DNA from 4 places in the Alteromonas sp. Cnat2-8 genome. Region 2 is predicted to be linked to each of the others. Evidence: predicted binding sites of a transcription regulator. Region 2 holds the regulator's gene; each other region holds the start of a gene.
What was found. Region 2 encodes sigma-54, which starts transcription at its own class of promoters, with help from an activator protein. Its sites were predicted from a motif close to GTTGGCACGNNNNTNGNNT; they were not measured.

Region 1 (8,157 bases), on a different contig from region 2:
CCGCGGGTAACATTGAAGAAACGCCGCGTGAAATAAGAGGATCGTAGGTCATAGAATGAAAACGTTATTAACTGTGTCGTACTTATGGGGCTTGAAATTGAAGTAGCATTTCCGCACCTTCACACTCGCAATAACCCTCGCATACAGGGCAATCGTAGCCTTCATGAATAGATGCGTAGCGCCACTTATTAGGGTGCTTCTTTATAAGCTGCCCCCCATTTTTAGTGAAGTACTTAAATGCGCTGTTGCCCGGACTTGCCAACCAAATATGTGCTAAACCCGCTTCTGCGCCTTGAGTTTGCGCACATTCAATCGATTTACTTAATAGTCTGCTGCCAATTCCACAGCCCTGCATTGCGGGGTCTACCGTATTACATTTGAAATAGCATACGGTATTTGGATCTACTGGCCAAAGGGAAGGGCTGCACCACTCATCTGCTTCCCATTGCGTATGCGCAAAGGTGAGCCTGAAACCAACAACTTTTTGTTTGTATAGGGCTACCCAGCTAGCATTAGTATTGCCAACAAAGCTCTTTGCATAGTAATCAGCAAGTAGCTCATTGGTTAGGTAGTTATCTCCGTGCACGTGATTGCCAAGAGCAATCACCCCTGCAAAAAACTCAGGCGCTAGAGACTCGTAGCTGATATCACTTTGAATTATGTGGCTCAAATGATTTGTGGGCTTCATACTTTTTCTTTACGCGGGGCGTTTTTCATCCCGTCAAGGTGCACATCCAAGGCTTCAACTGATATCAATATTTCTCTTACTGACATCCAAAGTGAATACAGAAGTGATACTAAACTTGCAGCAAACACCCAGTTTCCTACCTGTTGATAGGTGAGGTATATCGCTAGCATGGATACTACACAAAGAAAAAAACTACCCACACCTGCTATTTGCATTCGCTTAATAAGTTGAATACGTAATCGAAGGTTTTTTATTTGTGCTTGAGTATTCTCATCTCTCTCTTCTTTTGAAAAGTTTCGGATAATAGTTGCAAGCGTCAAAAAGCGATTGGTATAGGCTAGAAGCAATAAAGAAATCGCCGGAAATAACATGGCCGGAGTAGCAATATCTATTTTCATGGGTGTTTCATACAATCGTCGAGTAAAAAGAGTGTATCACAGGGGCTCAGTTACACACAGTAATCAGCCAAGAGGTTGAACTTACAACATCTTTAGTGCCAAAGACTAATACGAAGGAGAAGGCGGAATATTGAGTCTACATTCGGTCAACTGTCATGCCAGCGGCACTCCAGCCTAACATATCGCCTTCTAAATGCATGACTTCAGAAAAATCGAGTTCTTCCAATACTTTCATTGCCAGTTTGGCTCTTCTGCCTGAACGACAATAAATGATAATAGGCTTGTTTTTGTGGCCTTCTAATTCGCTAAGGTAGTCATTGATATTTTCATGGGGCATATTTACTGCTCCAGGAATGTGACCATCGGCGAATTCTTGCGGAGAGCGAACATCAATAAGGAGCCAGTCGTTGTTCGCAACTCGCTCGATAAGATATGGTGATGCGGCAACAGAGGCTTGCGCGGTCGCTTTCGCTGTGCACTGAAGCGACACAAACAATGCAACACTGATAACAACTAGAAAACCCGCAACAACAATCCGCATGAATAAAAACTCTTACCTTTTTATAGAAGATTAGAACCTGCTCTTATTCTGTTACACAAAGGCGCTTAAATTGGGCCAAGTCGGTGTGTATCAATTGAAAACAGCCCAGCAGGTCTAGACTTAAGTATAACGCTTATGCGCGTTCTTTAATACCTTTACAGAGTACTTTTAGTTCATTTATTAATCGCAATGAAAACCGACTGGTGACGTCTGGATCCACAACAATTAAGGGGGATTTGAGGAAAGAGCGATGATCACGCCAGAATACCTCAAGTTCTGAATGCGTACTTTTAGATGCCGCAATGAGTGCATGAGGTTGGCGAGTGAGTACATCTTTTAATGCGACTTGAGGATAGTCTACAGGACTGTCTGCAAATAATGTTTGAGCACCACACACATTCAGCAGTTGGTTACCCCACGCGTTGGGACCGATGGTCATAAGTGGAGCAGTCCACGAATAATAAAATACTGGTATAAGCGAGGATTTGGCGTATTTACTTCGAAGTTCGGCTAGTTCGTTGAGAAAATCATTGGAGAGCTGGGTTGCCTGCTTTTGCGTATTTGTAAGTGCCCCAAGCCTTTTAATTTCGCTGGCTATATCAGTGATATTTTCGACCTTACTGCTAAATACGTTTAGACCCATCGAGGAAAGCTTATGGATATCTTGCGGCTTATTGCCTCCATCCCATGCAAGAATTAAATCAGGTTCTAACGCCACAATGGTAGCGATATCGGCACCTTGAAAATCCGCCACCCGCTTAATATTTTTCGCGGCGTCAGGATAGTCGCTATAGTCGCTTACACCTACAAGGTTAGGGCCTAAGCCCAAACTAAATGCCCATTCGGTAAGGTGGGGCGCAAGGCTGACTATCTTTAGCTCGACGGAATTTGATAAGGCGCTTGATTCCGAGCTTGGTGCAACATCGGCAGAAGCAAATTGATCTGAATGAGCTAGGTGCTTTGTCTCGGCATCTGATTCTGAGTTAGCAAATGTGAGAAGAGGTAAATAGCTTAAAATTACAAAAAAAATGGTTTTCATCATAACTGCTGTTTTCATTAGGCTACGGCCATTGCCAGCATAGCTAACGATGCGAAGGCGCTAACCGCAATCATGGCATGAGTAACCGTATTTTTGGCTGTCAACATGTGAGAGTACTTTACCTCGTTAGCGCCTCCCACGCGGGTGTATCGAATCTTCTTGTTGGCATAAATTGCTGGGCCGCCGAGTTTAATATCAAGCACACCGCCCATAAGCGCAAGCAGTAGCGACGTTTTATCTTTCACTGGGGAGCGCTTTATGGCGCGAAACCCTTTAATAGGATGGCTGACCAGTAGTGTTGCTAGACCACCAATGACCGCGGGCGGCATATTAAGTAAGTAAACAAGATTGCGTACGGGTTTGGCAAAGAAAGTCATTGCAGGGGTTCGGTAATGCCACTGCCAAGATGTGAGCAAAAGCAATCGATAAATGAGTGCGCCTATGGGGCCTGCCACTACAAAGTAGAAAATGACGCCGCAATAAAGATAAAGAAACTTCAGCCATAGCGATTCTATCGCGGCTTTGGCAATTCCTATATCGGAAAGTGAATCGCATTGACGTGCAGTAATGGTTTGCGCCATTTCACGTGCGAGGGATTTTTTATTTCTTCCCACACTCGCCAGCACTTTTTTGTACTGTTGACGCTGGTAACCGTAGTCGAGCAGTGCGACAAGAATAATCGCCTCAAAGAATACGGGGTATTGGGCCATGTACACCAAGATGGCAACACATACTACCAATGGCGCAAGAAGAACTAGGGCGGCTAATGAGCCTGAAATATAGTGCTGAGACCTACCGTATTCGCGAGAGGGCACCACTTTGCGCCCCATTTGCTGAACGAGGTAGCGCATGAGCGTTAATGGATGAGTACTTTGGGGCCAGCGCCATAATGCGTCAACGGCGATAGCCAGCCAAAGTACGAATAGCGACTGGTATTGCGGGTCGCTAATTACCTCTGTCATCTTATTTTGCGAGGGCCTTAATCATTGCCATAACTAATTGTGCTGAGTGTTTAGCGGCAGTGTCTAGATACTCTTTAAAGCTCACTGACGACGTTTTTCCTGCAATATCCGACAATGAACGAATGACAAGGAAAGGCGTGTCGAGCATATGGCAAGTTTGACCTATAGCTGCACCTTCCATCTCAACCGCTTTCATGTCTGGGAAGTTTTCACGCAGTTCTGCTACAGCTTCGTCGCTACCGATAAACGCATCGCCCGTACAGATTAAACCTGTTGTCGACTGAAGCGACGTAATGCCCGTGGCAGCACTACGAGCGGCTTCCATTAACCTTGTATCGCAACGGAAATCTTCAGGCATACCTGCGCATTGACCGAGCTTGTAGCCAAAATGGGTTAAATCGGCATCATGGTGAATAACGTGACTGGCGATCACTAAATCACCGATGTTTAGATTCTTGTCGAAACCTCCGGCAGAACCAGTATTGACAACAGCATCAGGGGCGTACTGTTCGATAAGTACAGTAGTAGCAATTGCTGCAGCCACTTTACCAATACCGCATTTTACTAGCACCACTTCTATGTCGTTAAGTGTACCTTCGTAAAACGTCAGGTGCTTCCACTGGGTTTCTTTTACATTCCAAAGTGACGCTTTAAGTAGCGCAACTTCTTCGTCCATTGCACCTAAAATACCAATTTTTTTCATAACTTTACCGACGGTGTTGAGGGAGTTTAACGCGTGAATACGCTGTTGAAAGCGTTAATTGTATAAGGAAAATAGAGAAACTGACAGAAAAATGCCTCTGTTACCGCTATTTGAGAGTAAGAAAATAGCAAAGCAACAAAGGCCAGGGGAAGTGGGCTTATGTCTTAAGCTGCAGCTGGTCTGCTTGAACGCACTGGGCGAGTCGGGCGCTTTGGTGGCTCTGGATTATGCGTTGGCAGCTGTGCCATTTTTTGCTGTAAACGGCGATATGGAATGAGTTTGTTTTCCAAACACTCGCGAATATCGTCAACGGTATAACCAGATTTCACTTTAATTCTTGCATGAGGAAGGCCGGCAGCATCAAGTGCTCCGGTTACAAACCAGTCTTTTTGTGATTTATAACCATCTTTGCCTTGGCTATGAACTAAGTCGATAGCAAGAACAGGACTCATGTCGTGTTTATCTACTAATACAAAGTCGAGCTGTCTGCTAGAAGCTCTGCTGATGGCTTGGCTTGCCGTCTTTTTATTTGCAGACTGGCGAACCGCCACTAAATCGTTAAGACGCACACGGCACACTATGCGAAACTCTCTTCCCATAGCCTGTTCGATAAGGTTTAAAAAAGAGTGCTCAACGGGGGTGAACAATTGCGGCTTTCGCCTAAATGGAAATGCGACACCGCCGTCTGACAACTTTATGGCACCCAGTGCAACGACAATAAGTAACATCATTAGAATAATTGCCAATTCCATCGTAACCCTCGCAAATATCAATAGTTAAAGCCCACGGAATGCGTAATAAAGAAGCCCGCTAAAGTGTTTATATCGAAAAAAGCTTGGGCTCCGTTTGCAGTTTGAGCGTCATAAAAATGACACTAACTGTTACCGTGGAGTAGTTATTGATGATTTTGCAAAGCAGATGCCAACATGAGTAGATTTCGTAGTTGTCTTGCTAAAAGGGCTTATTTCGTTGTGGATGTAACAAGAATATCCACTTGAGAGCCAGTATTATCTGGGCTGATTATTACTCTGACCCCTTTATCTTCTGAGGATAACAACGTGCGGCCGCTAACAGGCGTGTGAGTTTTTAAAGCGGGGTGCGCCGTTTGGTAAACATTCAGTAATTCACTCGGGGAGCGAGGAGAGTGGTAAACCATTACTGCTGTCTTGCTTTCGTCAAATGCTTGGCATTGTCTTGCATCATCAGAAATCTTAACTTGCTGAAAATCAGAAGGGCAAGACATGATGCTTGGCTTACTAGGTGAAGAGTTGACGCTTTGTTTCTTAGTTTGGTTGTTAACTTGCGCATTTAATGAAGCGTCAACAGCAATGGTATCAGCTAAGCTGGCATTGCTCGCTGCTATCGCCAGTGTTAGACAAAATGTAAGTTTCTTAATGTTTAAATGCTGCATAGATAGATTCTTCACCCGATGTGCGATGTCTTTAATTGCTTAAACGATAGTAGAGTCGTAACTCTCGCGCTTCAACTAAACCTTGGTCTATTAACGTATATTAGTGAGGTTTTCCGTATAGGTTTTGGTTTAAAGCATCACTTCATCACTACAACTCTATTACTGGTCATAAGGCGTGGTCAGTAATTGATACAGCGCATTTGTTCCACTGTAAAAGTTCCCTATACGTAAGTTTTCATTAGGGGCGTGTTGATTGTTATCAGCATTGACTAATGGAATAAGAATTACCGGCTTCTCTATACTGTTTACTAGCGGTGCGGTTGGAACAGTACCCCCCATCATTGGAATAACTACAACCTTCTCATCGCTTACAGACTCTAGTGCCTTTTGCGCCCATAGACCAACTGGCTCATCGAGGGACGTTTGTAGTGCTGCAGTGCCGGAGCTAACTTCTATAAGAATGAGTTTTTCATGCTTTAGACGGGTTTCTTTTGATGGCAATTCGTCCACAATGTGATATCCCTTAGCTGTTATATAGTCTTTTAACAGCTTAACTTGTCTGGACGAGTGAGCCTCTTTTGTAGTTCTAATATCGATGGACGCTGTAGCGCTAGCCGGAATGATTGTCCTTACTGCTGTTGTGCTTGCAGCGCTCAATCCATTGATATTTAAAGACGGAAGACTAATGGATTCATAGTAGTTGCCACCTACAGACTCTGACTTTGCTACCCCAAGGCGTGCCAATAGTGCAGTTTCATCAATAGGAATGTCTCGAAGCACCTGTTTTGTTTCTTCTGACAAAGGAGCGTCTCCGTAATAATTAGGAATAGTCACCTTGCCATTTTCATTTTTCATTCCTGCTAAAAGTGTTGAGAGCATAAAAGCGGGGTTTTGAATGTAGTTGCCAAAGTGCCCACTATGGCTATCAGAGTTTGGTCCGAAAACAGTGAGCTTAACCAGTGTCGCACCGCGATGACCGAAAACCACGGTAGAAGCGTTGGATGGATGCATGGGACCGTCTAACATTACTACGGCATCTGCAGAAAGCTGCGCTTTGTTTTTTTCTATCACTTTTGCGAGGGTAGGAGAGCCACCTTCCTCGTTTGAATCAAGGAGCACTTTGATATTAACTGATGGCGTCACCTTATTCGTCGAAAGTGAGTTTATGGCTGCTAGTAACATCATAATTGGGGCTTTGTCGTCAGATGCCGAGCGCGCAAAAATACGCCAATTAGGGTCATAGTCTTTATCGAGTAAAGAGAGTGGTTTTTCAACCCAGCTGTCATTTTCTTCGATTTTTAGAACGGGCTGCCAAGGGCTGTCTTGTTCCCACAACTCAGCGTTAACCGGTTGACCATCCATATGTGCATAAAAAAGCAGGGTAGGGGCATTTTTCCCAGCTAGCATGTAATCAGCATACAGCATCGGCATGCCGTTGTTTTCCAGCAGCTGAGTATTAAAACCATACTCGCTGTATTTCGTTGCCGTCCAACGCGCAACCTTTTCTATATCAGTTGCTGATTGCGTTGCAACGTTGGGTAGCGTGAGATATTCCAAGTAGTCTGCGAACACTGCTTTAGCCGAGCGAGTGGTAAGTGCGTTACTTTCCTCTGCCTGGGCGCAATATGAAACGGAAACTAAAAATAACCCGTAAAGTAGCCATGTCCGCAATCTCATGATGTCATCTCTTTATTCAATTATTCTATCTAATGTAAATCGTATCTCTTTCGTTTTAAATAAAAAAAGCTCGATAGCAGAACTATCGAGCTTTTCGTGAATGGACAATAGGCCTTAGTTAGCGAAGGTTAAACGCCAATATAGTCCATAATCCCTTCTGCGGCTTTACGGCCTTCGTCGATAGCAGTAACAACCAAGTCACTACCACGTACCATATCGCCACCGGCAAAGACTTGCGGGTGAGAGGTCTGGTAAGCAAATTTGCCAGCAGATGGCGCGCGTACGCGACCTTTTTCATCAAGCATAATGCCGAAGTCAGCAAACCATGGCGCAGGGCTGGGCTGGAAGCCGAAGGCGATAATTACCGCGTCTGCTTCTAGTACGTGCTCTGAACCTTCCACTTCAACAGGGCGGCGGCGACCATTGGCATCCGGTGGCCCCATTTCGGTTTTAACCAGCTTAACACCACATGCCTTACCGTTTTCATCTACTGCAATGTCTAGCGGCTGAAGATTGAATTTAAACTCAACCCCTTCTTCTTTCGCATTAACAACTTCGCGGCGAGAGCCTGGCATGCTTTCTTCGTCACGGCGGTATGCACAGGTAACTTGGGCAGCGCCTTGGCGAATTGACGTACGAACACAGTCCATCGTGGTATCACCACCACCTAGTACTACTACGCGCTTGCCTTTCATATCAATGTAATCAGCAGGATCTTTTTCAAGGCCCATTACGCGA
Region 2 (8,157 bases):
TGATCCACTCTTAAGGTTTACTGCACAGTTTACTTTATGAGCGCATAAAATCAAAAAAGTTTACTCTCCAGTGTACTTTTTTGAATTTCTATCGCCAGACACGGTATAGAACACCTTGTCTGGGCGGTGTAATTTAAGGGCATTGTACGCTTTTTCAAGCCCCTCGCCAAAGTCAAAAAGTTACAAGTTATGTTCGATTAAGACGAATATATACCAGTCCGTATAGATTATTACCCACGCAGCGAGAGTTAAAATGTTCGTAATCGCGGCGTGTTACCGCAGGTATAGTGGTTCTACATCAAGGTGACACAACAAAGAGTACGGACATTTTAAACTCGCCCTTCGGGAAGGTCTGGCAAGCTTCCTAGCTTCATTCTGGGAATTTGAAAGGGAACAGCCATTCCTGCATTCCCACGCTTCGCTAGGAAACTTGCCAGCGCCTTCTGAGTGGGCAATTATCTATGCGGACTGGTATTCGGTATCTCACGCCCAAGTGCCCATCTAGTATCCTACAAGCCTCCCAAATCAATCCTAATACCATCCTATTTTGTTGTTTCTTAACTGAAACTGAATATGAAGTCTTGTGTGTGTAAGTGCGACCTAATTTGCGTATTCAGCGGAAATTTACGTCAATTGACAGTATTTGGCGAAAATAAAACGCTGCGAGCATAGGCAAATGGCACTCTTTTTGCGACAATCTAGCGAAATACTTTCTATTACAGGTTGTTGTGCTTTTAAACATTGTCATTTTTCTTGTTGGGCTGATTGTACTGAGTTGGAGCGCTGACCGGTTTGTATATGGCGCCTCAGCATTAGCAAAAAACATCGGCATTTCTCCAATGATGATCGGACTAACGATTGTCGCTATGGGATCTTCGGCACCTGAAATTGTGGTTTCCGCCATAGCCTCCGCAAATGGCAATATGAACACCGCCGTGGGTAACGCGCTAGGTTCTAACATCACGAACATCGCGCTAGTTTTAGGTATAACCGCGCTAGTGAAACCATTGCTTGTTTCATCAACAACATTAAAGCGCGAGCTTCCAGCACTCCTTATCATCTCATTGATTGCTATTGGCTTTATGTTTGACGGTGAACTTAAGTCTTATGAAGGCATTATCCTACTAGGCCTGTTCATTTTCGTACTGGCAATGATGGCGTGGTTGTCGCTACAGGTAGATAAAGAAGACCCTCTGGTTGCGGAAACCGCAGATGAAATCCCCAAAGGCGTTTCGAATACGTCAGCGCTCATTTGGATTGGTGTAGGCCTTGTAATACTGCCATTAAGTGCTCACTTTTTGGTGAACTCAGCAGTAGAAATTGCCAGATACATGGGCATTTCGGATTTGGTTATCGGACTAACGATTATTGCGTTTGGTACAAGTCTACCTGAACTAGCAGCAAGTGTTGCGGGTGTACTGAAAGGTGAAGACGATTTAGCACTGGGTAATATCATCGGCTCAAATATCTTCAACCTGCTTGCCGTACTTGGCATGCCCGGGTTAATCGCGCCTGGTATCCTGGACCCTGACGTTTACAACCGAGATATGTACGTAATGCTTGGTTTAACATTATTATTGTTCTTGTTCAGCTTCGATTTAATCGGTAAACGTACAATATCAAGAACAAATGGATTCATACTTCTGGCTTGCTTTATCGGCTATCAATTCTGGCTATTCGGATAATCATGAATACACAAACTCAGATGAACTATATCGACTCAGCGAAGCGCGTTATTGAAATTGAAACACAGGCTATTGCTAATCTGGCAGAGCGCTTAAACAATGAATTTATCGCTGCCTGTAATATTCTCTTTGCCTGCAAGGGTAAAGTTGTCGTGAGTGGTATGGGAAAGTCTGGGCATATCGGAAATAAAATTGCCGCTACGCTTGCCAGTACAGGTACTCCTGCATTTTTCATGCACCCTGGTGAAGCCAACCATGGCGACTTGGGCATGCTAAGCAAAGGCGATGTCTTACTCGCCATCTCTAATTCTGGCGAGACTAACGAGCTAGTTAACTTATTGCCCGTAGTTAAGCGCTTAGGCATACAGGTGGTCGCCATGACCAACAGTGCTTCCAGTTCATTAGGGCAACACGCAGATGTCGTACTTGATATCAGCGTTGAAAAAGAAGCGTGTTCGCTAGGTCTTGCTCCTACGTCAAGCACAACCGCCACACTGGTTATGGGTGATGCGCTTGCGGTAGCACTGCTCGACCAAAAAGGTTTCACCTCAGATGACTTTGCGCTTTCGCACCCAGGCGGCAGTTTAGGCAGAAAACTTCTGCTTAAAGTTAGCGATATCATGCAAAGCGGCAGTGATATCCCCCTTGTCCATGCCAGTGCTTCTGTTGCTGACGCACTGCTGGAAATATCTAAAAAGGGGTTGGGTATGACAGGCGTGATAGCGGCAGACGGTACGCTGACAGGCGTCTTTACGGATGGCGACCTACGACGAATTCTCGATGCCCGCGTAGACGTACACAGTGCCACGGTAGAAGAAGTAATGACTAAAGGCGGCAAGACTACCACCGCAGGTCAGCTGGCTGTAGAAGCCCTGAATTTGATGGAAACCCATAAAATTAGTGCGTTAATGGTTACTGACGATATGCGCAAACCTGTTGGGGCTTTTAACATGCATATGCTACTAAAAGCAGGAGTGCTTTAAATGACAACCACCTTGTACACGGAAATAAATGACTCGCTTTTCGCAAAACTAGCCAAGATAAAGTTGCTGGTATGCGACGTTGATGGTGTGTTCTCAGATGGCCGAATTTACTTAGGTAACGACGGTGAAGAACTTAAAGCATTCCATACCCGTGATGGATATGGTGTAAAAGCGCTAGTGAGCAATGGAGTGAATGTCGCGGTAATTACTGGACGTCGCTCTGCCATTGTTGAAAATAGAATGAAGGCACTGAATGTTGCACATATAATTCAAGGCGAAGAGAATAAAGCAGACGCGCTTAGCGACCTGATGAAACGCCTTGAGTTAAACACTGACGAAGTGGCTGCGGTAGGTGATGACATGCCAGATACGGGTATGTACAAGCACGTTTCAGTTAAAATTGCGGTTGCCGATGCCCATCCTTACGTAGCAAAACAAGCAAACTGGATTACGACCCTTCCCGGTGGGTTTGGCGCGGTCCGAGAAATATCGGATACCATTTTGCAGGCCAAAGGGGTAGCAAATGAGATTTTTGGAGCTAGTGTATGAGCCTGTTTGGCTTTAATCGCTTAGGATTAAGTATATCAGCGCTATTTATTCTGGCGATGCTGATGTACATCCCTACGTGGATGGAAGAGCAGCCTGAAACGCAGGGGAATCGTGAAAACGATGCGCTAAAGCCCGCCTACAAAGCAAAAAATCTAACCACTACGCTGTACAATCAAGACGGTGAGTTAAATCACAAAGTATTTGCAGAGTCGATGGAGCATTACGACCAGCTTGGCTTTGTATTGTTTCAGCAACCTAAATACACCCTTTATACAGAAAACGCGTCATCACCATGGGTGGTAACCGCTGATGAAGGTACACTATACAATAACGAGCTAATCCAGCTGGAAAACCAAGTTAATATTGAGAACCAAACTGGCGATGACTTTGTCAGAAGTATATCGACCGAGTACATTCAAATTAATTTAGAAACCAAGCAAATGACATCTGACCAACCCGTTGAAATACTGGGCACCCAATATGTCATTTTAAGTAATGGGTTTAACGCGAATTTACGCACACAAGAATACGAGCTTTTAGATCATGTACAAACCACTTATTCCCCTAGCAACTAGTTTATTGCTTGCCATCGCTAGCGGTGCGGTACACGCCAGTGAAGATGATTTTTCGCAGCCCATAAAAATAGGCTCGAACACCCAGTTTATCGACGGTAAAAATAAAACCGCGTTGTACAAAGACGACGTACTCATAACTCAAGGCTCTTTGGTTATTGAAGCTGACGAAGTGGAAGTAATTGCCACTGACGGTGGTGGTCGTGAAATATTTATTGCTAGAGGGAAGCCTGCAAGCTATTCCCAGCAATTGGAAGACGGCACGCCAGTTTCAGCAAAAGCTAATGAAATACGCTATGAAGTGGTGAACCGAACGATTTCTCTTGCCGGAAACGCAGAGTTGAAACAAGACACCAGTAAAGTACAGGGTGACAACATCACGTTCGATATGATTACCGAGCAATTGCTAGCGACTGGGGGCGCAGGTAAAGATGGTGAGGGTCGAGTGACCACAGTATTCACACCTGAGACCATTCGCAAAACTTCGTCTAAGAAAGACAAAAAAGACAACGAGGGCAATGAATAGCAATGGCAACTTTGAGCGCTAAAAATCTTGCTAAGGCTTACAAGTCAAGACAGGTTGTTCGAGATGTAAGTCTGTCTGTCTCAACGGGTCAAATTGTTGGTCTTCTTGGCCCAAATGGCGCTGGTAAGACCACCACATTCTACATGATTGTTGGTTTAGTGAATCTGGATAAAGGCAAGATTGAAATCGACGACAATGAGCTAACTCATCAGCCCATGCACGAGCGTGCACGCCGCGGAATAGGCTACCTACCGCAGGAAGCCTCTATTTTCAGAAAGCTCACAGTGCATGAAAATATCATGGCCATTTTGCAAACCCGTAAAGATTTAAATTCACAACAGCAAGAAGAAGAAGCTGATGCGCTACTTGATGAATTTAATATTAACCATATACGTAATAGTACGGGGATGAGTTTGTCAGGGGGCGAACGCCGTCGCGTTGAGATTGCCCGCGCTCTGGCAGCAAAACCGCAATTTATTTTGTTAGACGAACCATTTGCTGGTGTTGATCCAATATCAGTTAATGATATAAAGAAGATAATACAACATCTTCGCGATAGGGGTATTGGAATCCTTATCACAGACCATAACGTACGAGAGACATTGGATGTTTGTGAAAAGGCGTACATTGTGAGTCATGGCGAGCTTATTGCGCAAGGAACGGCGGAACAGGTTTTAAGTAATCAAAAAGTAAGGGATGTATACCTAGGCGAACAATTCAGGCTATAGTTAATGTAACCGAATTGTCATTTTTCAGTTTCGCTCTGGTATATTCAATTTAGAGCATTTAAATAAGACGTAGATGAAACCATCTTTACAGCTAAAATTTAGCCAACAACTTACCATGACACCTCAGCTTCAGCAGGCCATTAAACTGCTGCAGCTTTCTACACTTGATCTTCAACAAGAGATCCAAGAAGCGCTCGATTCTAATCCGCTATTAGAAGTTGAAGAAGGTAACGACGAGCCGCAACTAGAAAAGAACAATATCGACAACGATGACAGCGGCTCTGAGGCCACTGCTTCTGCATCTAGTGACACATTAGAAGCCGGCGATGCACTTGAGAAAAACGATCTTCCCGATGAGCTGCCAATCGACAGTACGTGGGATGAATACTACTCTGCTTCATCTTCGCCTGCTCCGGGTCCATCCAATGACGACGAGCAAATCTTCCAAGGTGAGACTACTGAAGATATTCAAGAGCACCTTCTTTGGCAAATGCGCCTTACCCATTTCTCGGATACCGATCGCGCAATCGCTACAGCAATCATCGACTCTATTGACGAGTCAGGTTATTTAACCGTTACCCTTGATGATATTTTAGAAGCGGTTAACGATGATGATATGGAAGAGCCGATTGAAATGGACGAAATAGAATGTGTGCTAAAGCGCATTCAGATGTTCGACCCTATTGGTTCTGGCTCACGCTCTCCACAAGAATGTTTGATGGTGCAATTGCGCCAGTTTTCAGAAGACACACCGTGGCTTGCTGAAGCAAAACAACTGATTGAAGAGTACTCTGACTTACTGAGCAGCAAAGACTATCGTACGCTTATGCGTAAAAGCCGATTGAAAGAAGATCAGCTACGCGAGGCAATGCGTTTACTGCAAACCTTGAATCCTCGCCCAGGTAGTGCTTTAGTTACTAAAGAGCCTGAGTACGTTATTCCTGATGTCTCAGTAACCAAGAAAAATGGCCGTTGGGTGGTTGAGCTGAACCCCGACAGTCTGCCTAAGTTAAGCGTAAATCAACAATACGCTGCAATGAGTCGCCGTGCCAAGAATAGTAGCGATTCACAATTCATCCGCTCACACATGCAAGAGGCTAAGTGGTTCATAAAGAGCCTTGAATCTCGTAACGAAACCTTAATGAAGGTTGCAAACTGCATTGTGCAGCAGCAAATGGGCTTTTTTGAGCACGGCCCGGAAATGATGAAACCAATGGTGCTAAATGATGTCGCAGAAATGGTAGATATGCACGAATCCACTATTTCGCGAGTGACAACGCAAAAGTACATGCATACGCCACGTGGAATCTTCGAATTGAAGTATTTCTTCTCAAGCCACGTTGCAACAGAGTCTGGTGGTGAATGTTCATCTACAGCGATTCGTGCATTGATCAAGAAATTAGTGGCCGCTGAAAAGCCTAGCAAGCCGCTAAGTGATAGCAAGATTGCTTCATTGTTGGCCGAACAAGGCATTAAAGTTGCCCGGCGAACAATAGCAAAGTACCGGGAATCGTTGTCGATCCCGCCGTCGAACCAACGCAAAAGCCTTATTTAATCGGGCTTAATAATATAAGGAAGACGAAATATGCAAATCAACCTTACTGGTCATCATGTCGAAATCACCGACTCTTTGCGTAATTATGTCGATACGAAGTTCAGCAAACTTGAACGTCACTTTGATCACATTTCTAATGTGCATGTCATCCTGAACGTTGAAAAATTAAATCAAAAAGCCGAAGCGACCGTTCATTTAAGTGGCGCTGAAGTATTCGCATCCTCAGAAAATACCGACATGTATGCGGCGATTGACAGCATGGTTGATAAACTCGACCGGCAGGTAATCAAGCATAAGGAAAAACTGAAAAAACATTAGTAGTTAATTAAGCATGGATATACAAGCCATCGTAAGTCTGGACCGCACCGAGTGTGCGGTTCAGTGTAATAGTAAAAAGCGAATTCTTGAGATCATCGCTGATATCGCTGCCAAGCAAAACGAGAACATTGATCAGGCAACGGTACTCAACAGTTTGATGGCTCGAGAGCGTATGGGTAGTACAGGCATTGGCAATGGTATCGCCCTGCCCCACGGACGCCTGCCGGGCCTTGAGAAAGTGATTGCCATTGTTGTAACCAGCACGCCAGCAATCGACTTTGACGCCCTTGACGAGAAACCCGTAGACATCTTTTTTGCGCTACTCGTTCCCGAGGAGCAGACCGAAGGACACCTTCAAACGCTGGCCACCGTGGCTGGTAAACTAAGCGACAAAGAAACGATTAAAGCAATACGTCGCGCAACGACAAGCGACGATATTCTATCTGCATTAAGTTAAACATTAAGCGCCTATTAACCGTTTAGTGGGCGCCTAATTCAACAACGCGTATGTGATAAAACCAGAGTATTAGGGAGAAAGTAGGTGAAGCTGATAATAATCAGTGGTCGTTCGGGGTCTGGTAAGTCTGTCGCACTTCGCGCATTGGAAGATTTAGGTTATTACTGTGTTGATAATATCCCGGTAAACTTACTTCCCACCTTAACCCATACAGTTGTTGACGAGTACGATCAGGTTGCGGTAAGTATCGATGTGAGAAACTTACCTAAAAATCCTGACGATTTGGTGGAAATTCTAGACTACCTGCCTTCTTCGTGGTCGATGACCATTGTTTACATTGACGCGAGCGATGATGTACTGGTTAAGCGTTTTAGCGAAACACGTCGTCTTCACCCTCTCGCCAAGCTTAATAAATCGCTTTCAGAAGCCATTAAAGCGGAGTCTGCCCTACTTGCTCCTATTGCAGAACGCGCAGATTTATATTTGGACACTGATAAGCTTACCATTCACCAACTGGCAGAGTTAATTCGAGAGCGTATCTTGGGTAAGAAAAGCTCACGCCTTGTGCTTGTGTTTGAGTCGTTTGGCTTTAAGCACGGCATTCCTAAAGATGCGGATTACGTTTTTGATGCCCGCTTTTTACCTAACCCCCACTGGGAGCCCGACCTTAAACATCTGACCGGATTAGACGCACCAGTAGAAGTATTTTTGGGGTCGCAGCCTGTAGTGACCAAGTTCATTTGGCAAATTCAGAATTTAATAACGACATGGCTGCCTCATTTAG
Region 3 (8,157 bases), 280 kb from region 2:
GGGCTAGAATAAAACGCCGAGTGACTGACGGACAAGCTATACAGTCAAATATGCTATGCTTTGTGTGCAAAGGCGACAGAATTACCATAACTGCTGAGGTAGCAGGTATGGAAGTGAAAACAGCCGGAATCGCTCAGCAAGACGGTGTTGTTGGTGACAATATTAAGGTAATTAATGCCAGTAGCCAAAAGGCGGTGATAGCAAGAGTCGCAAGCCCTGAAGAAGTCGTGATACACTTATAAACGAGGCAGCGAATATCTACTTTTTTGTTCACAATTTAGCTAAAGAAATTAGCCAAAAGGCCGATATACTTTACAGAGGCGAAAAAGTAGTGAGGACTAATTATGGCAATTAACAATATAAACAATGGGTTACCGAAAACCCCCGTTGATAATGGAAAGGTTGCGCAGCAAAACCAAACGCAGCAATCTCCACAGCAGGCATCAACACAGGCTGCGCAAACCGCATCAGTTCCTCGTCAGGATTCTGTATCGTTGACGCAATCTGCTCAGCAGCTCAACCAGGTTCAGAAGAAAGGTTCGGAAGCGCCTGTGAACCAAGATAAAGTCGATCGCCTTAAGCGAGCGATTCAAAGTGGCGAGTATAAAGTTAATCCTGAAGTGCTTGCCAACAAGATTGCAAAACTAGAAGGTGAGATTTTTGGCGCTAAATAGTGAGCGACAAAACTCGTAACTAACCAGAAGAGAGCTAACGTGACTGAACAAGAAAGCCAATTGACACAAGCACTAATAAAGCAAGTGGAGCAACTGTCTTCACTTGCCGTATTGCTTGAAAAAGAATTGCAACTTATCAGTTCGCGAGACGCCGAATCTTTAATGAACTTGTTAGACGAAAAGACAGCACTGTTAACGTCTATTCAGGCTCTCGATGGAAGCATTGAGCGCACAATTAGCGATCAAGGCTCAATGTCAGAAGAAGATGAAGCATTAATGACTAATGCAAAGAAACTTCTGGACGATTGCAAATACCGCACGCAGGTCAATCAAAAAGCCGTAGAGCAAGGACAGCTACGCCTCACACACTTACGTAACTTGATGATGGAAGTTCGTGCCAAAGAATCGCTCACCTATGACAAAAAAGGAAAGCCGAAAGGCGGGACTTTAGGGTCGGGAGTGAGCGCCTAATTTTTTGCGATTTCAGTAAACCCCACTCAGCGAGCTTTAACCATTAAGCCTTAACCGGTAAAAGTAAATTATATCTCTGTGAATTTGCGCATGTTTCAAGACTTCACGATACAGCCACTTGCGCAAACTCCCCTTTCGCTAACGTTTAATAATACTTAACATCCTTTACTCGGCGCGGTTTTGCGGTCGACAGATATATATCGTAAACCTGCTGCATATCTAAAGCGAGTTCGGTGACGTATGTATCTTCACCTACTGGATAGGCTTTAACGACTTCAGCGCCTCTAATGACCCCCTCTACAGATGCTCGCAATGTTTCGCTATCTATAACCAAGTGAGACAGAGACTGATTGCCTTCAATTTTTTGACCATAGACTTGTTCAGTTAGCTCTCGGTATGCATCTAATTTTGACGCTTTCATCGCCATTATAAGCTTCATGCTGTCGCTTTCGCCATGCTGGGAGGAAATTGGCGCATAGCCCACCGCCTTGAGCACGGGATAGCTTTCTGGTTCTATTGTTTCCCACTCAACGTGTTTATCAATAATGCCGCATCCACCAGTGCTTATTGCTAAACCAAGAAAGCAAGACAGCAGCAGCGATTTTGATTTATGTATTTTTTTCAAGCACATAGTTTCATTTCCAAATTGCATTATTAATAAAATCAAATGTGTAGTTACGCTGCTCTCGTCGGTGGCAGCCTTGTAACTACGAGATACTGCCATACTCGCGGTAGCAGATTTTGACATATCTAAACTGACGCTTTTTACAAACCTTTAGCAAGATACGCGTTGCAAGATATGTGCAAGATATGCGCCCGATTGATTTAATGGCGACGAAACCACATCAACTGGCACTCTTTTCGCATACTTCGCTTCATAAACCGGGCGCTTTGCATAGCGCAGTTAGATAAAAACCTCCAGAGGTGTGCGGTGCGACATATTAGCAAAACAAAGCTGGTAACTATTTTAAATGCAGTCGTGGCGGTAATTTGCCTGTTTGCATTTTTGGTTGGGCAAGCAAATGCCGTGTGGTACGAGGCTACAGGACAGGCTGTGGTGCAAAATGGTGATAAGGAAACTGCCAGACATGCGGCTACCCAAGAGGCACTTAAGCAAGCCATGCTTTTTGCAGGCGCATCAGTTCATAGTGTCGCCAAGCTTACAAATGGTCTTCTTAAAAATGAAGAGATGACCATTCGCTCTACCGGCGAAGTTGAACAATTGGAACTAGTTGATGAAGTTTATAGCGGCGATGTGATTACGGTAAGTATTCGCGCTGACATTTTTCCAAGAGGAAAAGTGTGCGCCGCACAAAATGACCAAAAACATTTCGCTACTACACATTTCAGGGTACGTAACAGAGCGCAGCTAACACAGGGTAATATTCCCAATTTCGATGCTTCATTCACCCAGCAGTTAGCGCAGGCCATGCGAAATAAAACTGAAAACCTAGATATTATCTATATCGCGCCACATACTGCAAAATTTGACAGTCGATATACTGACCAAAATGTACGCACGCTTTCAGCGCAAAGTAATACTCAATTTGTGCTGGTGGGCATGATAGATGATTTAAGCATGACACGGGAAGAGGCTTCGGTTTTTACACCGTGGCGTGAGGGTACTTCTCGACGCTCCTTTGCTATGACCATTCAAGTCTATGACGGCATTAATGGAGGCCTGTTGTTGACTAAGTCTTATCAGAATCAAGGAGAATGGACATTCGACAGATTCGAAGATGTAGATGAATTTTCGACGAAGTTTTGGCAGTCGCTTTATGGGCAAACTGTCAACGCGACAATAGCAGAAGCGATTGAAGACATAAAAGAAGCCACTGCATGCCAGCCAATGACAGGTAGAGTGATTAATGTTGCCGGCGATAAAATTTCTGTATCTTTAGGCAGAGACAATGGCATTTCTGAAAAAGATGAACTATACCTTTATCAAGCTAAAGAGATTGTCGATAACCGTGGCCGTAAATACTTACAGTACTCGCTATATCCTGGCAAATTTGTAGTGAGTAGTGCCTACGGTAATTCGTCTCTAGTAGTAAACGAAGGTGCAGGAATTATCGCAAACATTCAAGAACACGATTTTGTAGTAAAAAAATAGTCTTTCTCGATTTCCACTTTAGCATTCGAAATCATGGTTGGTTTATCAGCACAGCCATGTTATACCTATAACTACGTATAGCAAATTATACTTAAACTTTAGGTGAAGACGGTTACTCTCGCCTATACTTTAGTATAACTAAAATAATGAAGTTATGACCCTTTCTCTATTTGCGTCGCACTGCTTAGCATTAGTGGCCCTGCTACTGGCTGGACAGCAAATGAAGGATCAGTATGTAATCGAGTTTCCAAAGCTTGAACAGGAAGTAAAAAATAAATTTGGAGCTGATAAAGCATCACACGTTGCAGCGCTAGAAGCTGCCCTACACGCTCTTGAAAGTAAGGGTGTCAAAGATCAATTGCTTGGTGTAAACGCTTTCTTTGATGAGCATATTCAGTATGCTACTGACGATATTGTGTTTAAAGAAAAAGACTACTGGGCAACCCCTTCTGAACTTTTTGGCCATTCTCGCGGAGATTGTGAGGATTATGCCATTGCAAAATACGTAGCTCTGCTACACTTAGGTATCGATAGTTCTAAACTTCGCCTAATTTATGTAAAAGCGAAGATTGGTAGAAGTCGAGTAACACAAGCACATATGGTTTTAGGATACTATGACTCCCCTTCATCGGATCCCCTTGTGCTAGACAGCTTAGTGTCTAATGTATTACCCGGCTCACAGCGCACAGACCTGATACCTGTTTTTAGTTTTAACGACTCAGGTATTTGGCAACCAGGCAAAACGGCACAGGTTTCTTCGTCTACCAGTAGACTATCTAGGTGGCGTGACGTTATTGAGCGCATGAAGCAAGAGGGGATTAGCAGAAGGTCCTAGGAGTTTATGTCAATAACAAGAGAATTATGGCTAGCCATTGTAGTCGTTGTCCTTGTTGCAATTGCAGGTAGCGTGACAATTCATGGAATTACTACGAAGCAATACGTAGAAGAACAGCTTTACTCAAAAAACTTAGATAACGCAAGTATGATGGCGTTAACGCTAAGTGGATTAGAAAAAGACCCCGTATCTTTAGACCTTTTCATCATGTCCCAATTCGATATAGGACACTACGCGACAATTGTACTTCAAAAAGCGGACGGCGAAATTGTGTCTGCCCACACCCACGAAGTGCAATTAGATGAAGACACGCCCAGATGGTTTGCAGACAATTTCTCACCGAATGTCAATCCAGGTATTGCTCAGGTTAGCGAGGGGTGGGGTCAGTACGGTACGATATATGTTGAAACCGACACCAGCTTCGCCGTCGCATCTATGTGGCGCGCTACTCAACGGCTCATTTTTGGCTTGTCCCTTGTAGGTATCTTCTCAGGAATAATAGGCGCGTGGGCACTTCGTTTTATTATTCGACCTCTGGATGGCGTTGTTAGTCAAGCCGAGTCTTTTGGTGAAATGAAATTTGTTCAACTGCCCGAACCTCGCACGCTAGAACTCAAACGTGTGGTTCGCGCGATGAACTTCTTAGCGAGAACGTCCAAGAAGATTATGGAGGAGGAAAATTCCCGCCTTGATCTCATGCGCTATAAAACCCAATTCGACGACGAATCTGGTGTTGCCAACAGAGACTATTTTATATCGATTTTAAAAGGCCAACTTGCCTTTCGCGATACAGAAGGCGTCAACTGCGTCTTTTTTGTGAGATTTACTGAGGGCGAAGGTTTCTTGCGCTCCCCGGCCAATATACGTAAAAATCGTATTCGCGACTTCGTTGAAGAAATTAATGATTGCCTTTCTATGCATCATCACCTTTTCACCGACAGTCGTATTGCTAGAATGCAAAAAAATGAATTTGCTATTCTCCTCACCGAAACACACGATGCCGTTACTATATCTGAAGCATTACACGGTGCGTGTTTAAGTGCATTTAGCCGCGATGGCGACCCTCAAGTCTTTCAGTCGGTTGTGAAATTACGACCGGATGACAGCTTTTCAAACGCACTTATGCGCGCTGATGCAATGATAGATGAAGCCGAAGCGGATGAAATGGACGAACCGTTTGTCGAGGCCCCGCTAAGAGAATTCATTTCACTTGTGGAAGAGAAGCGATGGGAGCAAGAGCTCAAACGTGCTATCGATGAGCGCGATGTAGAAACATTTAATTTCCCAGTGCTCGATATAGACAGAAATTTGGTTCATTACCAAAGCTGGGCTGGGGTGAACATAGACGGCGAGCTTAGAAAGAGCGGCTTCTATACCCACTGGGCACGTTACTTAGGTTTGTTGCCACAGTTAGAACTGACAACCATTATTCACCTTATTGATTACATTAACCGTTCTGGCACAGAATCGAAGTTTGCTTTTCTTTGCTCCGAACAGTTCATGCTAGACCCTGAAACCCTTGCACAGCTTTATTATCAAATAGGCAGCAACTCAAAAGCAGCTAAACAGCTGTGTTTCGAAGTAAGGGAATCTACAGCAACACGTTTCCCTGACGAATTTAGCGACTTTTGCACTACGCTTAAAGCTAAAGAATGCGAAATAGGCCTTAAACGCGTAGGCGAATCGTTCTCGCAACTGTTAGATGTGCAAGAGATGGGGCTAGACTATGTGAAAATTGATTCCGCATTTATGGCCGACATAGACTTCAACCCAGCTAATCACGCTTTCCTTCGAGGCTTCTGCTCACTGGCGCATACTTTCGGTATTAAAGTATACGCCGACGGCGTTAAACGCTCTGACCATCAAGCGCTCTTTATAGAACTTGGTATTGACGGCGTTGTATCACACATGGAAGTTATAGAGCATCTTTTAGATGACTAAATTCACCAAGTCGGAGTAATAGACTGATTCGGTCCTTTGCCTCAAATTTGTGTAAGAGCGTACCCACATATTCTTTAACGGTACGCTCGGTAATACCGTGCTCTCTTGCAATTTCTTTATTGCTTAACCCATCTAAAATGCCGCTCAATACGTCCTTTTCGCGGTTCGTTAAGCCACTTAAAGCAGGTAACACGCGTTTAGACTGCAGATTGACCGCCACATTAGATGTTGTCACTAAAAGCAACTCATTAGGTAACCACATTCCTCCGGCTTCTATCACCCTCGCTACCGAAAATAAAAGAGACTGGGTTCCTAATGCGTGACAATACGCCCTAGCGCCTAGCATCAGCGCTGTTTGCATCTCTAAACGGTCATATTTGTAGGTCAGTAATACCACTTGTGTTACTTTTTGCTTGGCTTCAATTAGCTGTTGCCGCCAGTTCTCATCGCTTGCCAATATCCATATACAATCAGTTTGATCACATGTTAGTTGATCAACCCGACTATAGCTGGTCCACGAATACTGGGTTAGCGCCCCTTGCAAATCTTTCTCGGCAATGAAATGTCTCATTTAACGCTCCCGCAGCGCAGAGGCTGTAACATTGAACAGAGGGGATAAGATATAGTTAAGGACTGTTTTCTTTCCCGTCAATATGTCTACCTGTACGATCATTCCAGGTAAAATATCTAACGCTTCATCAGCAATGCTTTTCTTCGTTTCAAGCCTGACTAAATAGTAGGTTTCATCTTTCTCGTTGGTAATGGCGTCTGCACTGATATGTCGGACTTCAGCGGACATACCGCCATAAATAGTGAAGTCGTAAGCACTGAATTTTAAGATGGCCTGCTGCCCTTCTCGAATAAACGCAATGTCTTTAGGCGAGACCTTTGCCTCAACAATAAGTTGATCGTCTTGAGGAACGAGTTCCACTACCGCGCTGCCTGGAGTAATGACCCCACCAATGGTATTGATGAGCAAGCGCTGCACCGTACCATTGATTGGCGATCTCAGCGCTGCTTGTGACACCACATCTTCTAAACTGGTTTGAGACTGCTGCAATGTCGCCATTTCGGCGGTGGCTTCGGTCAATTCTTGGTTCCATCGATTAACCAGTTTAAGACGCGCTTCTTCCTTCTTTATGATTTCTTCTTCGATGGCGTTTAACCCACGCTCAATCGCTACCTTGGACTTGGTGATGTTTCCTTCTAGCTCTACTATCTGACGTTCCAATCGAAGGATTTCAATCTCCGACACAGCACCTGATGCAAGTAATGGCTTGGTCACAGAGAGCTCTTTCTTTGAGAGGGACAAAACGTTTTGATACTGGGAAAGATTCGCTCGCTCTTCTTCCACGTCTTGACGGCGTTGCATAATACGAGAATCCGATCCTGCTGCAACTTCATCAAGCTCCGCCAAGTTGGAATTGTAGAGCTTGCGTTCGTTATCAACGATCGTTGGAGCCTGTTCGCGAAGCTCTCGATTAAACCGCAACACGTCACCTTGGGTAAGCGCTGATAAGCGCTGCACTTTCGCCGCCAGCGCCGCAAACTGGGTTGTGTTTTCTTCAAGGCTTGACAAAAAACGGGTAGGATCAACCTTTAATAACACTTGCCCAGCTTCAACCGTTTGCCCTTCTCGTACTAATATATCCTGTACAATTCCTCCGTCGTAGGATTGGAGAACCTGTAGTTGCTGTGACGGTATGACTTTACCATCGCCTTTGGCAACTTCATCAATCTCTGCAAAATACGACCACACCACCAAAAGAAATAAAACTAGTGATACCAAATACAAAAGCCCACGGGCTTTCACCGGCGTTTGCATTATACGTGACCACTCGGCTTCCAATACCCAGTCCTGACCTGGAGGTGGCGCTAGCCAACCTCGCATTAATCGCTGCAACCAGTCTTTTTTCTCACCACCACTGTTTAAAATCATGGCGCCCTCTTAAGTATTTGACTTGGCTGTTTAAACTGAACAAGTACATCTTCCTTCTTACCGTCAGCAATAACTTTTCCGTTCTCGACAACAATCACGCGCTCAACAAGGTCAAGCAGCGTAGTACGATGAGTATTGATGATGAGTGTTTTGCCGGATGTCGCTGCTTTTATGGTTTCCTTCA
Region 4 (8,157 bases), on a different contig from region 2:
CAAAGTGTCTTAGTTCACGCACGTTACCGGGCCAGTCGTAGGCTTGTAACGTATCGAGTTGACTATCTTCCCACTTAAATTGCGAGCCATTATCTTTATTGAATTCAGCAATAAAGGTTTTTGCTAGTAATGGAATATCTTCCTTTCTTTCGCGTAGCGGAGGAATGGTGATTGGGAACACCGCAAGTCTGAAGTAGATGTCTTCGCGCAGTACTTTGCTTTGCGCAATCTCTTCCATTGTTCGGTTCGTGGCAGATACAACGCGGCAGCTCACCGGGATGGTCTTCGTTCCGCCCACACGAATAACAACCTTGTTTTCTAAAACGCGGAGTAAGTTGGGCTGCATATCAATGGGCATTTCTGTGATTTCGTCCAAAAAGAGCGTGCCGCCCTCAGCTTGTTCGAAAACACCTTCTTTACGTCCTACAGCGCCGGTAAATGCTCCTTTTTCGTGACCGAAAAGTTCGCTACCTATTAGTTCTTTTGAGAATGCACCACAGTTGGTTGCAATATAGGGACCTTCACTTTCTGAAGCACGATGAATTGCGGCAGCCACCACTTCTTTACCTACACCGCTTTCACCAAGCAGCATTACGTTTGCGCTGGTCTTACTCACTCTAGAAATCAGCTTGTAGAGCTCTTTCATAATTGGTGATTCACCAATCAGTAGGTCAAAATGTTTCTCTATTTTTTCTTGCGCAGGTGCTTTTTCTTTTGGCTTTTGACTTAATACAGCCTCTATTTCCTCCCGTTGAATTGGCTTAACGAGATAGTCGACCGTGGGGCCACACAGACCCTTTATCACGCTTTTCACTGAAGGGTGACCCGTTATCAAAGTAACGCGAGGGCGCTTAGGAAGTGCATCTAACTCATTGAACAAATGCGCGCCGCTTCCATCGGGTAGCATGAAATCAAGCAGTACATGGTCAAAGGTTTCTTTCTCTAACCAATCGCGGGCTTCTTTGAGTGTGGCAGCGGTAAGTACTTCGTGGCCAAGAAATTCGATGATAGTACAAGCTACTTCTGTGAAATCGGCGTCGTCATCAACTAAAAGTACGGTAAGCACGTGGATGTCCCTCTCTTCTTTCGTTTCCTATTCAGAAAAAATATGGAATAGAATCAATGTTATAGTTTTATCATACGCTATTAACAACTGAATGCTAAAGCGCATATTTAAAGTTTATTTATACGCTGGTTTAAATTGATAAAGCGTAAGCGCATCGGAAAATATCTAAACGCTTCAAGCAACCCGGAAATCTTGAACACTTGCCTTGATGCCAGAGATAGTCGGTTGCGCTACCTTCTTCTAATTTATCAACTCTTTGCGATCAGCGGTGCACATCGCACTAAAGTACAGAATGTCTATATCTGTCTTTGTTTTATTAGGTGATTTTACTTTACTTATCAGGGGCATTTGCAAAAAGTATTCCTGTCTTCAACACACCGTCACATGCAATCGATGGCATATTTTTCGCACGATTTGCCTGTCTAAGGTTACTTGCAATCTCACTATGGTAAATCGAGTAGGTGCAAGAAATGTATATTAATTAGGCGAGGAGCCCGTCTGATTAGCGCGACGTTCGCTGGTAATGTGATATCAAAGGAATTGAAGATGTGGGGAAAAACAGCTGTAAGATCAATGACCTTGTACGAGTTGTTGGGGAAAATGCAGCCGCGAGCAAGACAAGATACATTCGAGTTTGCTGAATTTTGGGATGTGATGGAGAAAAGAGGCTTTGGACCAATGTTGGCGCTGCCATCTTTTATCGCTTGCACACCGATTGGGGCCATCCCTGGGATCCCATCTTTAGCGGGTGGGACAATTTTACTCATCGCGTTGCAAATTTTACTCGGTCGTAGGCATCCTTGGTTACCGCAAAAAGTGATGCAACTAAACTGTGACGCCGATCAGCTTCGCTATATTGTCGAAAAAGTTAAACCGTATGCAGTACGCGTAGACCGCTTTTTAGTTCCTCGGTGTTTTTTCATGCGCCAGCCTGTGTTCAGATCACTCATCGCATTATGTTGTGCAGGTTGCGGACTTGTAATGATTCCTCTGGAGCTTATTCCCTTTATGGGCCTTATTCCCGCTTTTGCTGTTTTTATTATGGCAATAGGCATGGCCACAGACGATGGTGCTGTGGCGTTAGTTGGTGTTTCATTATCGCTATTTGGGTTTATACTTGGATTTGAACGCCTTGCAGTCGCTCTAAACTGATGGTCAAACTACTCAGTACACGAATCGAGCATAAAATCTGACGATGGAAGGTTCATTGTTTGATATCGTAGCTCACCAATAAAAGCACGGGCAGCTGGTCCCAACGTATCGCCGTCTTCAAAAGACAGATAAAGGAGCGCCTTACGCAATGCTGCATTATTATCCAGGGGAAGGGGAACGAGTGTACCGTCTTCAAGCTCATCTTTAATGATTGCTATAGGCAGCCACGCAAAACCCAACCCCTGAGCAATAATATCTAATGACGTTCTAACGTGGCTTACGGTCCAGCGTTGCTCTGCACCTAACCAGCCCACATCAGCTTTACGCTCCGCAGATGAATCCCTTACCACAATTTGACGATGCGCTTTTAAGTCTTCCAGTGTGAGCGTTCTATCTAATTGGTGTAATGGATGGTCGGCGTGAGCGACAGCTGCAAACTCAATTTCGCACAAGTCTTCGCTAAAGCCATTAGGAAACACGAAAGGAGAGATGCCTAAATCAACTTTACCATTGCTCAAAAGTGAATTTGCGCCACTGAGCACAGTTTCTTCTATCTCGATACGAAGGAGCGGGAACTCAGCAGAAACTTTCGCTAGCACGTTATAAAGCAATTCAGACGGAAAAATAATATCCACCGCTATGCGTAAAGTTGTTTCTGTGCCAGATTGAAGGCTATTGGCAACGGCCTCGAGCTTGTGCGCTTCGCTCAGCAAAAAAGAGGCACGGCGATACATAAGTTCGCCTTGCGGAGAAAGCTGGACTTTACGTCCAATATTCTCAAACAACGACACACCAATGGCGTTTTCAAGCTTTTGAACCGCGTGGTGAACGCTCGATTGACTTTTGTGAACTTCAGCAGCAGCTTGATTAAAGCCGCCTGCATCGACGACGGCTTTGAACATTCGCCATTGTTCTAACGTAGATTTCAGCATACAGCGCCTTAAAACTCTTAATTAACGATACTTATAGCATACACGTGGTTAAGAAGTCATTTTCGGTTTGCTTGGTTTATTGTGGGTACAGGGCATGTCACCACCGAAACGTTCTCATAGCCCATTTTTATAAGTTGCTCTGCTGCTAGTTTTGCTCGAATGCCCGATGCACAGTGAATATAAAGTGGCGCTGAAGCATCTTTAAACTGTTCCAGTGCCTTCATTTCGAGCACGCCGCGTGGTATGTGAAGCGCAGAAGGTACGGGCTGATTGGCAACTTCGGCACTCTCCCGTACATCAATCAGTATACCGCTATTGTTTCGGCACTCACTGGCCGCTTGCTCCGCAGATACAGTGCGTAAGTTATCGTCTATGTTTTCTATTCGAGTCTTCATGTCTATAAGCATACTTTTCCTTTTTGCCTAAACTTGATTAAAATAAGTAAAATCTAATATATTGATGTCAGCGTAATAAAACAATGTAAAATACAGGGATTCGTCGCATAAATTGGCAGGTCGGCAAAATGTCTTATACTTTAGTATAGTAAATGGCTAAATTGGTGCCGAAATACTTTACAGATAGAGAGTGCTTATGTCCGAGGATATGGTAATAGGTTCAGATGATATAATGGAACACGCTGCGGAAGCCGAGATCTTCCTAAAGCAATTCGCGAATAAAACACGCCTTATGGTGCTTTGTTCGTTGCTGAAAGAGGAAAAATCGGTAACCGAACTTCTCGAAGTTGTTAGCGTCTCGCAGCCAGTGATTTCTCAGCATCTTGCTTTATTGCGAGAATCAAAGATGGTGGCCACAAGAAGGGAAGGTCAAACTATTTACTACCGCTTAGCAGACGAGCGCGTCAAGCGTTTGATTGCTTTGATGTACGAATTTTTCTGCGAGTAATCTACTTTTTGTATCCTAAGCTACAATGTCCGCCTTCAACAACGGACATTGTAAAGTTCCTAACTAAAAATCGCCAACAGTGACATTCTTCGGTTATTAATTTCCGTTTTTATTCAATTGCTCGCAAAGCATAGGCACATAGCCTTCTTCAGATATTTTTTCACTTTCCACTTCAGGTCTATCAACCAATTCGTCGTGACTTAAATTGACTACTACGCTGTGCGCCGCCCAGTCGATACTTTCAATATCGCTAGGTAGAAGTGCGAGATGTTTGCCACCCGGAAGCCAGTTGTTGGTATCTACCACTAGCATGATTATCTTCCAGCTCTCGGTGTCAATGACGAAGTTACTGATGTGGCCAACGTTATCAGTGGTTGTAGCAACTTCATATCCACCAACTTCGCCCACTGCTCTTAGGTGGTTGGTGCTCTTTTTCGGGTTTTCAGCTTCAGACTCTTCAGCGCGCTGTAATTCGACCAGTTCATTTGGATGTGCGAACTCCCCCCAAGCTCCTGGTCCAATCCAATAGTATCCGTAACCAAAATATTTGAAGAGATTTTCTTCGTATTCACGTGACACAGGCTTATGTTCGTCAATAGAGGGGCTGTTTTTTAATGTATCAACTGTCATATTGATATGAACAGACTCACTATCTTCATCTAACTGTTTAACAGATATAGGTGATATCACCACTTTACGGCTAAGCGGTAGCCAAGTATTGGTATCTGCGACCAAGTAGCGAACAGTGAAGGTTTCGTCATCGAAAAGGATATCGCGGATGCCGCCCACTTTGTCATCTAGGGCATGTATAGAAAAGTGAGTAAGCTGTTTTGAACTAATGATCATCGTTGCGCCTCCTTTGCATGGGCTCGTTTTTCAGAATGAAATGCACAATTCACTGCACATCACTCTGTATTACTACTAAGTGTAGACAGTCCTTAATGTTTCTTCATTTTGTTCTTGTCTGAAGTTGATTGAGATCATTTGTTCAATAACAAAAAAGCTCGCCGGAGCGAGCTTTTTAGTAATGCTGTAGCATTATGCTACATCGAATTCTTCATCAGAGTAGTCTTCATCATAGTCTGATTGGTTACTCGCACTGCTGTGAAGGGTGTAGAAGTGCTTTTTGCCCCTTGCTAATCTGACGTATTTCGCCCAGGCTTTTTCTAGGTTATTGCTAGCTTCAACTTTACCCGTAACGAATTCGACGAAGTGTCTCTCATCATCACTTTCAGGCGACAATTCGCCACTTTCAAGTCCTAGCAGTGTTTTGCCGTAGTGGGTTAGAAGATCGGCTTCAGTAATACTGAAGTCACCTGATTTACGAAAACCGTATGGAAACTTCTGACGGTCAATATAAGGTTTTGCAGATTGTCGAATAGCTAAACTTTTCATGTTGTACCCAACGTAATGTTTTGTTCAGCGCACTTTTAAGATAATTAAAAACGAAGATAAAACAAAAGATTTTTCTCTTATCAATAAAAAATTTTTAACGGTATAAAATCTAACACTAAATTTTAGATTACGTTTGAAAAGTATACAGAAAGTGCGAGGGGATAACCTCAAACGTGAGATGCCTAAGTTTTTGAAATTAAAATAAAATGTAAGCTTTTATTTATTGGCCCTGCAACGGGCGTCGCTATAACACGAGCGTAAATGAGTTGGACGTTAAAAGTCTATGAAAATCACTGATGGGAATAATCAAAAATTCTTGTCGCTACGATGATTAAAATTCGTTTTCTATTTTGTCGCTTAAGATAATAATTGAGGTGTGTTAACAACCCAGAGAAGTCAATGAGTAAAGACTATCGTTACCAGCGTGATGAATGGGACTCGGTAGAAGAGGAAGATTTTCACGCTAAAAAGCCAAATTCCAAACGTCAAAGTACTGTAAAGGAAAAGCAGAAGCGTGACCTGCAACGCCGTGACAAACAGCGTCGCCTGCACCAAGAAGAGTATTAATTCAGCGAGTTGGTGAAATTTTAATAAAGCGTACCGTTTATAGCGGTGCGCTTCTGTGCTTTTGTGTTTACTTGCCGTATTATCTGTGTCAATTTAGACCCACTTTGATTCGGTTGTACAATAAGCATGGATATACGCTTTCTCACCACCTTTATAGAGGTGGCAAAAACTCGTCACTTTGGTAAAGCGGCTGAAAACCTTTACCTTACTCAATCTGCAGTCAGTGCGCGCATAAAGCTACTTGAAGAGTATTTTCATACCACGCTTTTTATTAGGCAACGCAACAGTATACAGCTCACTCAATCTGGTGAGAAACTTCTGCCTTACGCTAGGCAATTATGCGCAACGCTAAACGAAGCAAAACAAGAGCTCCAAATTCAATCCTCTGAATATGTTGTTTGCGGCGCAACACAGCTGGCGAGCGAGCTGTTATTGCCTCAGATGCTCAGTCACCTACACAACTCGTTTCCCGATTGGTCAGTAAAGGCTGAAGTTCTTACGTTAGATACCCTTTCGCGACAATTGCACGAAAGGGTGACAGACTTATCATTCTCCACTGAACCGTTGAAATCTGAAGAAGTAAACAGTGATGTATTGCTAGAGCAGGATTTGGCGCTATATAGAATTGGACAAGCGTCTGAGACTATTGATGCAGCAGATTTTGTGGCTATTGATTGGGGAACTAAGGCAAGAGACTGGTTGCTTACTGCTTACCCTCAACTTCGCGATGCAAAGTTAAGAACCAATTCGTTGAATCTTGCGCTCAACAATTTACAGAGCGAAGGTGGTATTGCCGTATTACCGACCAACGTTGAGAGTCAGTTACCCGGTAGTGTGAAAGTGACCAGAATTGAAACGTTAGAAAACGTATCGTTTAAGGTGTATGTGCACAGCATGAAGCAAGTCAGACGAGTGGGTCTAGCAGAGATAATAGAAAGCGTGTCTAAAGCGTGTTAACCGCTGCCAATAAATTTACCCACGGTGCCTAATTTAAAGGCATGTGAATCGCAGAATTAAAGAGAGAAACTTATGTCACAATTACATCCTTTATTGGAAAAAAACGCATTTCAACGACTAGAAGCAAGCCTTGCAACAATTAAAGCGGAAGAGAAACTCTTCATTCTTAAAGATGAGCACGGCTGCGTAATGCTAACTACTGATGAAGAAGATGGTGTTCCGGTTTGGCCTGATGCTGAGTTAGCACTCTTGTGGGCAACCGAAGACTGGGCACACTGTGAAGCGATGGAATTAAGCACCGAAGAGTTTTTGACTAAGTGGGTGCCGGGCATGACGCAAGATGAATTAATGGTCATTGTATGTCCTGTACCTGCTGAAGAAGGAGAGGTGATTACGCCAGAAGAGTTCGCTGACTACCTATAAGATGTGATCTCAAGGGGAAAACAAAGGGTAATTATCCAGTAAGCAAACGGGGCATAATAAAGTTAGTTGGGTAAAACGTATCTGGCGTTTATTGTGCCCTTAATTAATAACCCAAGGAGGCGTTATGTTTACTGAGCAACCCACAATGAATAGTCTATTCAGCCAACTAGGCTTAGGAAGTTCAGACGAAGAAATTGCTGAATTTTTTGAAACACATCGAGGGCTGAATAAGAGCCAACATCTTCATGAAGCGCCTTATTGGAATGAAAGTCAGTCTGCATTTTTGAAAGATGCCATTGTTGAAGACGCTGCGTGGGCCGAAGTGATAGACCAACTTAATGCTGAATTGCACGAATGATGGCTCTGCGCTCATAGATTTAAACGTCGAACTAATATTCAATGCTCTGAGAGAAGGTAATAGCCGTTTTGTTGCACCCATCTGCTGATGATTTGTGGTTTCTTCCGTTAGGCGGAACGGGCGAAATTGGGATGAACCTCAATTTGTATGGTCACGATGGTCAATGGTTAATGGTTGACTGTGGGGTTTCCTTTGATGAGCCTCTCGTACCTGCCTACAAAGGCGTCAGCCAAGCGTCTAACCAGAATACGTTCAAAGCCACTACGCATCGCGTTGTGGCTCCGAACCCTTCATTTATTGCTAAACAAAAAGAAGCACTGGCTGGCATTGTCATTACCCACGCCCATGAAGATCATGTAGGCGCAATTCCTTACCTTTGGGAACGTTTCCAAAAGCCAATTTAT

Region 1: MHN00_RS05350 (DUF2726 domain-containing protein) is a predicted target of sigma-54. The motif match lies at 5,239-5,257, and genes of this name have one in related genera.
Region 3: MHN00_RS01100 (flagellar assembly protein T N-terminal domain-containing protein) is a predicted target of sigma-54. The motif match lies at 1,994-2,012, and genes of this name have one in related genera.
Region 4: MHN00_RS17135 (exopolysaccharide biosynthesis protein) is a predicted target of sigma-54. The motif match lies at 1,459-1,477, and genes of this name have one in related genera.

The regions. Positions count from the first base shown of each region.
Region 1 covers NZ_JAKREX010000002.1:256,043-264,199, forward strand. Annotated here, with positions in the region: gene MHN00_RS05315 (FAD-dependent oxidoreductase) at 1-52, opposite strand, end outside; gene MHN00_RS05320 (GNAT family N-acetyltransferase) at 83-688, opposite strand; gene MHN00_RS05325 (DUF2721 domain-containing protein) at 685-1,086, opposite strand; gene MHN00_RS05330 (rhodanese-like domain-containing protein) at 1,223-1,627, opposite strand; gene MHN00_RS05335 (cobalamin-binding protein) at 1,761-2,684, opposite strand; gene MHN00_RS05340 (cobalamin biosynthesis protein) at 2,684-3,628, opposite strand; gene MHN00_RS05345 (5'-methylthioadenosine/adenosylhomocysteine nucleosidase) at 3,630-4,331, opposite strand; gene MHN00_RS05350 (DUF2726 domain-containing protein) at 4,496-5,083, opposite strand; gene MHN00_RS05355 (hypothetical protein) at 5,293-5,742, opposite strand; gene MHN00_RS05360 (M20/M25/M40 family metallo-hydrolase) at 5,902-7,419, opposite strand; gene MHN00_RS05365 (FAD-dependent oxidoreductase) at 7,548-8,157, opposite strand, start outside.
Region 2 covers NZ_JAKREX010000001.1:516,767-524,923, forward strand. Annotated here, with positions in the region: gene MHN00_RS02175 (calcium/sodium antiporter) at 729-1,685, shown strand; gene MHN00_RS02180 (KpsF/GutQ family sugar-phosphate isomerase) at 1,688-2,668, shown strand; gene kdsC (3-deoxy-manno-octulosonate-8-phosphatase KdsC) at 2,669-3,217, shown strand; gene lptC (LPS export ABC transporter periplasmic protein LptC) at 3,214-3,792, shown strand; gene lptA (lipopolysaccharide transport periplasmic protein LptA) at 3,761-4,315, shown strand; gene lptB (LPS export ABC transporter ATP-binding protein) at 4,318-5,043, shown strand; gene MHN00_RS02205 (RNA polymerase factor sigma-54) at 5,117-6,598, shown strand; gene hpf (ribosome hibernation promoting factor) at 6,629-6,916, shown strand; gene ptsN (PTS IIA-like nitrogen regulatory protein PtsN) at 6,930-7,373, shown strand; gene rapZ (RNase adapter RapZ) at 7,458-8,157, shown strand, end outside.
Region 3 covers NZ_JAKREX010000001.1:240,572-248,728, forward strand. Annotated here, with positions in the region: gene flgA (flagellar basal body P-ring formation chaperone FlgA) at 1-242, shown strand, start outside; gene flgM (flagellar biosynthesis anti-sigma factor FlgM) at 345-674, shown strand; gene flgN (flagellar export chaperone FlgN) at 714-1,145, shown strand; gene MHN00_RS01095 (LPP20 family lipoprotein) at 1,291-1,776, opposite strand; gene MHN00_RS01100 (flagellar assembly protein T N-terminal domain-containing protein) at 2,077-3,258, shown strand; gene MHN00_RS01105 (transglutaminase-like cysteine peptidase) at 3,413-4,093, shown strand; gene MHN00_RS01110 (LapD/MoxY N-terminal periplasmic domain-containing protein) at 4,100-6,034, shown strand; gene MHN00_RS01115 (response regulator transcription factor) at 6,009-6,605, opposite strand; gene MHN00_RS01120 (HlyD family type I secretion periplasmic adaptor subunit) at 6,606-7,973, opposite strand; gene MHN00_RS01125 (type I secretion system permease/ATPase) at 7,970-8,157, opposite strand, start outside.
Region 4 covers NZ_JAKREX010000006.1:286,277-294,433, forward strand. Annotated here, with positions in the region: gene MHN00_RS17130 (sigma-54 dependent transcriptional regulator) at 1-1,066, opposite strand, end outside; gene MHN00_RS17135 (exopolysaccharide biosynthesis protein) at 1,613-2,218, shown strand; gene MHN00_RS17140 (LysR family transcriptional regulator) at 2,227-3,150, opposite strand; gene MHN00_RS17145 (rhodanese-like domain-containing protein) at 3,207-3,557, opposite strand; gene MHN00_RS17150 (metalloregulator ArsR/SmtB family transcription factor) at 3,742-4,053, shown strand; gene MHN00_RS17155 (PRC-barrel domain-containing protein) at 4,150-4,899, opposite strand; gene MHN00_RS17160 (DUF413 domain-containing protein) at 5,092-5,448, opposite strand; gene MHN00_RS17165 (hypothetical protein) at 5,848-6,015, shown strand; gene MHN00_RS17170 (LysR family transcriptional regulator) at 6,142-6,972, shown strand; gene MHN00_RS17175 (DUF2750 domain-containing protein) at 7,045-7,395, shown strand; gene MHN00_RS17180 (DUF2789 domain-containing protein) at 7,520-7,753, shown strand; gene MHN00_RS17185 (ribonuclease J) at 7,822-8,157, shown strand, end outside.